DNA from 2 places in the Marinococcus sp. LNSP9103-4 genome. Region 1 is predicted to be linked to the other one. Evidence: a T-box and tRNA genes for the amino acid it is inferred to sense, from the RefSeq annotation. Region 1 holds a T-box; the other holds one or more tRNA genes.
The links. A T-box is a leader RNA that pairs with one kind of tRNA and senses whether it is charged. The one in region 1 lies ahead of ACTRXG_RS03240 (valine--tRNA ligase), so its partner is inferred to be a tRNA-Val.
Positions count from the first base shown of each region.

Region 2: it encodes a tRNA-Val, which carries the amino acid that the T-box ahead of ACTRXG_RS03240 (valine--tRNA ligase) is inferred to sense. The anticodon was not compared.

Region 1 covers NZ_JBQLIA010000003.1:108,178-111,595, forward strand. Annotated here, with positions in the region: gene hemL (glutamate-1-semialdehyde 2,1-aminomutase) at 1-1,307, shown strand, start outside; T-box leader at 1,357-1,572, shown strand; gene ACTRXG_RS03240 (valine--tRNA ligase) at 1,613-3,418, shown strand, end outside.
Region 2 covers NZ_JBQLIA010000011.1:84,956-88,373, reverse strand. Annotated here, with positions in the region: gene ACTRXG_RS09530 (mechanosensitive ion channel family protein) at 1-635, opposite strand, end outside; gene ACTRXG_RS09525 (hypothetical protein) at 804-1,067, shown strand; tRNA gene ACTRXG_RS09520 (tRNA-Val) at 1,312-1,387, shown strand; gene ACTRXG_RS09515 (hypothetical protein) at 1,623-1,934, shown strand; gene ACTRXG_RS09510 (hypothetical protein) at 1,972-2,193, opposite strand; gene ACTRXG_RS09505 (DUF3942 family protein) at 2,312-2,710, opposite strand; gene ACTRXG_RS09500 (hypothetical protein) at 2,850-3,086, opposite strand; gene ACTRXG_RS09495 (hypothetical protein) at 3,160-3,387, opposite strand.

The DNA of each region.
Region 1 (3,418 bases):
CGTATCATAATTCAATACATGCACATGAACGCGCAAAAAAAGTAATGCCGGGCGGAGTCAGCAGCCCCGTGCGGACATATGAATCTGTCGGCCATCCGGCCGTTTATATGGACGAAGGCAAAGGATCCCGCATTAAAGATATCGACGGCAATGAATACATTGATTACGTGATGTCCTGGGGGCCGCTTCTTCTCGGCCACGCAAATGAGCACGTTGTGGACAGTTTAAAAATTGTGGCTGAAAAAGGCACGAGCTTTGGCGCTTCGCACGTAACAGAAGCGGGGCTTGCAGAGCTTGTCGTGGACCGTGTACCTTCCATTGAGGTCGTCCGGATGGTGAATTCCGGTACGGAAGCGACAATGAGTGCGCTTCGTCTGGCCCGAGGATTTACGGGCAGGGACAAAATCGTGAAAATGGAAGGCTGCTATCACGGCCACGGAGACTCTCTACTCATTCGTGCCGGCTCGGGAGTGGCGACTCTTGGTCTGCCGGACAGTCCAGGTGTTCCCGGCTCGATCGCCCAGAACACGCTTACCGTTCCGTACAACGATCTCGACAGTCTGCAGAAGGCATTTGATGAATACGGTGATGAAATCGCCGGTGTCATCCTCGAGCCTGTTACCGGGAATATGGGTGTTGTCACCCCGGGTGAAGGATTTCTCGAAGGCGTTCGTGATATAACGGAGCAGTACGGCAGTCTACTGATTTTTGATGAAGTTATGAGCGGCTTCCGGGTGGACTATAACAGTGCCCAGGGCCACTACGGTGTGACTCCCGACCTCACATGTCTTGGAAAGGTCATCGGCGGTGGGCTTCCAGTAGGCGCCTACGGAGGCCGTGCCGATATCATGCAGCATATTGCCCCGGACGGGCCTATCTATCAGGCAGGCACTCTTTCCGGCAATCCACTGGCGATGACAGCCGGACTTGAAACACTCAGGCAGGTGGATGAAAGCAGCTATGAAACGTTCCGTGCCCGGGCAGCCCAGCTTGAAGAAGGACTGAACCGCGCAGCCTCCAAGCATGGAATCCCTCATCAGATCAACCGTGCTGGAGCGATGATCGGCCTGTTCTTTACCGATGAACCTGTAGTGGATTTTGCTTCTGCGAAGAAATCTGATCTGGGAATGTTCGCGCGTTATTTCCGCGGAATGATGGCAGAAGGCATTTCACTTCCGCCTTCGCAGTTCGAAGGATTGTTTTTATCAACAGAACACAGTGAAGAGGATATCGATAAGACCATTGAGGCGGCTGACCGTGTCTTTGCAAGCCTTGCTGCGAATAAAGAACACGGGGAAGATAGTTGACGCATGCGTCCTGGTTTCGTAAAATAAAGACACTAAATCAATATTAATAATAAATGCAGAAACAGGGAGGAGTACGCACGCAGGTTCGTTGTACAGAAAAAAGGATCCTGGGCTGAGAGATTCTTTAACGACCCGTGCGGAAAGTCGCCCTCGAGCTTCTTTTCTGAACGAATACAGTAAGAAAAGACGGTAACCGCCGTTATGGGAAAGTGCCTGCGCTGCCGCAGGTATTAAGGTGGTACCGCGAAAACTCTTCGTCCTTACTCGGGATGAAGAGTTTTTTTATGAGAAGAAAGGGGATTTATATGGGAAAACAAGAAACAGAAATGGCGAAAAAGTACGATCCGAAAGAAACAGAGAACCGCTGGTACGACTTCTGGAAAGAAACAGGACAGTTTGAAGCAGGACAGACAGACGGTACGCCGTATACCATTGTTATCCCGCCGCCGAATGTGACCGGCCGGCTTCACCTGGGGCATGCCTGGGACACGACGCTTCAGGATATTTTAATCCGCATGAAACGCATGCAGGGCTATGACACCTTATGGCTGCCAGGCATGGACCATGCCGGCATTGCCACCCAGTCCAAGGTCGAGGCTCAGCTGAAGGAAGAAGGCACGAGCCGCTACGAGCTTGGACGGGAAGCATTCCTGGAAAAAACGTGGGGATGGAAAGAGGAATATGCAGATTTCATCCGCAGCCAGTGGGCCAAGCTCGGGCTTTCACTCGATTATTCGAGGGAGCGTTTCACGCTTGATGAAGGCCTGTCGGAAGCGGTACGTGAAGTCTTTGTTTCGTTGTACGAAAGAGAGCTTATCTACCGGGGCGAATACATTATCAACTGGGATCCAGAAACACAGACGGCGCTTTCAGATATCGAGGTGGAATACAAAGAAGTGCAGGGTCACTTTTACCATATGCGCTACCCGGTTAAAGGTGAAAATACCTCGATCGAAGTAGCAACGACCCGTCCGGAAACGATGCTCGGGGACACGGCAGTCGCGGTACATCCGGAGGACGATCGCTATAAGCATCTCATCGGGAAAACGGCTGTACTGCCGATCATCGGAAGAGAAATTCCGATCATCGCAGACGACTATGTGGACATGGATTTTGGTTCGGGGGCAGTGAAAATCACGCCAGCGCATGATCCAAATGACTTTGAAATGGGCAATCGTCATGATCTTTTGCGTGTACTTGTGATGAATGAAGACGGCAGCATGAATGAGAATGCTGGCATCTACGAGGGCATGGACCGCTTTGACTGCCGCCGGCAGCTGACGAAGGATCTGCAGACCGAGGATATTCTGTTTGAGATCGAAGAGCACATGCACTCTGTTGGTCATTCTGAACGGAGCGGTGCAGTGGTTGAGCCATATCTTTCCACACAGTGGTTTGTAAACATGGGGCCGCTTGCGGAACAGGCAGTAGAACTTCAGCAGAAGGAAGAAAAAGTAACCTTTGTGCCGGAACGCTTTGAAAAGACGTATCTGCAGTGGATGGAAAACATCCGGGACTGGTGTATTTCCCGCCAGCTCTGGTGGGGACACCGCATTCCCGCCTGGTACCATAAAGAAACAGGCGAAATTTATGTCGGACGCACGGCACCGGAAAATCCGGATGAATGGAAACAGGATGAGGACGTGCTTGATACGTGGTTCAGCTCGGCTTTATGGCCATTTTCCACGATGGGATGGCCGGAAGAAAGCTCGGACTATGCGCGCTACTACCCGACCAGTGCTCTTGTGACCGGCTACGACATCATTTTCTTCTGGGTGTCGCGAATGATTTTTCAGGGGCTGGAGTTTACCGGTGAACGCCCGTTTGAGGACGTGCTTATTCACGGGCTGGTACGTGACAGTGAGGGACGGAAAATGAGTAAATCCCTCGGCAACGGAGTAGATCCGATGGATGTTATCGATCAGTACGGGGCGGATGCTCTGCGCTTTCTGCTCGCAACGGGTACAACCCCGGGTAACGATATTCGTTTCCAGTGGGAAAAAGTAGAGGCCAACTGGAATTTTGGCAATAAAATATGGAACGCCGCCCGTTTTACGTTGATGAATGTGGAAGGTGTAACGGCGGAAGACATCGAGCTCGAAGGCACAAAA
Region 2 (3,418 bases), on a different contig from region 1:
GTATAAATCCAGTCGCCCCGCTTAAACGGGCGCTCCACTACAATAATTATACCGCCGATAAAGTTAGCCACCATGTCCTGGGCGGCGAGAGCAAAAGCCAGACCGCCAAGGCCGAGACCTGCCACAAAGCCGTTAATGTTAAAGCCCCAGGATGAGAGAATAATGGTGAATGCAAGCGCCACGATAATAATCCGCAGCACCCGGGAAAGAAAAGGCACCAGCATATTATCTTCCTTGCCCTCGAGCCGTTTAATCATCGGGTTAAAGAGCATCGAAGACGTGTTCAGAAGCTTATATGTGCCCCATGCTACGAGCACGATTAAAATTGAACCGTACAGGCGGTTGATAATAGTCATGGAATCCCACGGTATAGGCAGATACAGCAGCGCTAAGTATATGCCGAACACGGCGAAAAACATCCGGATCGGCCGTTCAAATGATACTAAAACATTCGTGAACAGCTGTGATCTCGATTGGTGAGTCATCTTTAAAATGAACCTGAAAATGTATTTAGTAAAAAGCTTCCGAAAAGCAAACACGAGAAGTGCAATCAAAACGGCTACGCCTATATCAATCCAGGGCAGCTCCACAATACGTGTCTGCCATTCCATCCAAAAGTCTGCATATGCCTGCATGAACATCCCTCCACCTTTGTCCCGTTCTCTCTATATTTTAATGCTGCCACCAGACAGTTTACTGCAGGGTTCCTGCTTTTCGCATTTGTGGATATCTTTCAAACCTAAGGTATGGTAGCATATAAGTCGGAAAAAGACATCATCACAAAGGAAGGTTTAGATAGTCGCATGGATTTACTTATTTTACTGCTAATTGGTTTTGCTGTAAATACGCTCATATACCAGCTTGCCCGTTTGATGCAAAAAGTCTCCGGGCGAAGTCTTCCGCTTCTGGGTATCACTTACATTGCTTTTTTCGGAGCGCTGTCGCTCGGCATTTTTAATCAGGGACCGCTCGGGTTCATTCTTTCCAACCTCAGTCTGGGCATGCTTGCTTTCTGCTTATTTCTATTCCTTCAGCAGCGGAAAGAAAAACAGCAAAAGGAAAAGTAATTCATTTTTTATGGATATGTACCGCAAACGATAAAAATTTCTGTTTCTGCCGCAGGTGCTTATACGACTTCAGTATCTCCGGCAGAAACCGGACTTCGGCAAGGCCTTTAAGCTTCACTGTCCAGAGGAAATGGAATGGCAAGCATAAAAACCCCTGCTTTACCTGCTGAAATTGGCCACAGAAGGATTGACACCGTTCTTTTCCTATTGTATATTATTTCTGTCGCTTCATTCCACATCATTTGTTCCGTTAGCTCAGTAGGGAGAGCGCCACCTTGACAGGGTGGAGGTCACTGGTTCGAGCCCAGTACGGGACACCATAAATAATAAACTACAGCAGGAGCCTTTGGCTTCTGTTTTTTTAATTGCATAGCCCGGGCTGTTTATAGTCGCCACTTTCTTTGGTACATCTATTACTTTACCCATTATTTTACAATAATTAGTGCATCTCATAAAATTTATGTATATTCTCGTGCCATCCTTTTGTATCCTCTGCTTTTATTAAACTGTTTCAGGGTATATCATGAGAAACAAATACTGAAAGGAGGAATATGGATGAGTTCATCATCAATAGATAGTTCGAATTTCGTCGAGGTGTATTTTGACCCTTCCGCCATCCCGCTTTTTGAATTGAATGAATTCCAGAGCGAAGGCACCTTCGAAGAGCATTCCAGCTACGTTAAAGCAGTAGTGTCTTCGGAGAACTGCGGTATTGAAGAAGCGGGGATCTACTTCTATCAGGAAAAAGCCAGGAACACCTCCGGAGGCAGCAAGACCATCTTTGTTCCTATGCGTTTTATTCTTACTGTAGTGGAGTATTCCGAATCAAGGGGGCCTATCGGCTATACGGACCCAAATACTCTTTAGCACAGTCAAAGGCAGAAAGCTTCGAGCTTCTGCCTTTTTACCGCAGAACGTATATATGCCGCCCAAGCTGGATAATTTCTTCATTCTCAGGAAAATAAACCCGCTCAAACATCGGATGGAAACCGCTGTCCTGCATGGAGTGTATATCGGCGACCCATCCCCCTTCCCCCGGCCAAACAAGACAATGCAGCATGTGCCCTTCACTACAAATGATTACCTGCACCTGGCGAATATGCCGGTCAATATAAACAACCCCCATGGCGTATACCCCCTTAATGACAATATACCCATTCGAGGCGAATCAAGACTTATTTCCCGATTAATTATTTAATATTTTTTTGAAACAAAAAAAGCGCCGCAGCGGGCGCTTCTTCGTTCTATAATCCCAGTATATCGCCGAATGTATTTTGAAGATGGTTCCGGACGATATCCATATCGAATTCTTTTTCTTCTTCCCGGCTGTACATTCTGCCATTCTGGACGTATATGACATCGAGCTCTTTCGTCGTATCATCTGTACTCTGCGTTACTTCAATGTGACAATTGTCGTCGTCTGTGCGGGTTTCAAAAAGCAATTCACGGTTATCGATGGTCATATAGCTGCGGTGCTTCGAACCATAGCTGCTGAACGAATCATTTTTCACTTCGCCGATCTCTTTGTTCAAATTATTAAAGTACTTGGCAATTTCCCAGTTTACTTCGTTCATAATGTTTGCGTCTTCATTTACTTCCAGGTATTCAACTGCTTTAGCTACGAACTCATCTTCGAAACTCATTGCCATCACCCTCTTCTTTAAAGTAATTCCCCATTCTACAGGTTATACGGCTTCTCCACTACTGCAGCGGAAAAATTATGTAAAAAATATTTATTAAAAAAGAGTTATGTTAACTGCTCATAAAAACAGTTAACATAATTTATTTCACTTCTACTACATACACACCAGCATCAACATATCGGATCAGCATCAACTGTCCATTGCCCACCATCGAATCAATAGTTTTTAACGCAAAAGAACTGTCAATGCTGTTTCTATCTTTTAATATAGCGGCGACATCTTTATTAGTCAGTGGCTTTTCATTGTCCTGAATAATATTTTTTATTGTTTTTGCCCCTCTGGTTTGTAATATAATGTTCACCCCTTTGTTTATCATTAATGTTCTATTTCCGAAAAGTCTGCAGGGTAATCATCAAATTACAACTATTTTTGAATCCACGGGTGCAAAATTACTGGTCGCTCTCATGCAAATGATTTTCTTTTTTCTGTTTGACCTGTAATTTCCCTCTTCGTATTGCTTCCGTTATAACTAAACAGAGCGCTCCGGCCAAAACATGAATGAGTGCCCATACATAGCTCTGCAGTACGAGGCCGACAATAATTCCGAGGCCGATATTCCATATCCCGATAATGAGCCAGAATAGAATAAAATAACTGTTTATTGTTCTTCGTTTCATGTCTGACATCCTTTAATGTTTTTCTACAAAT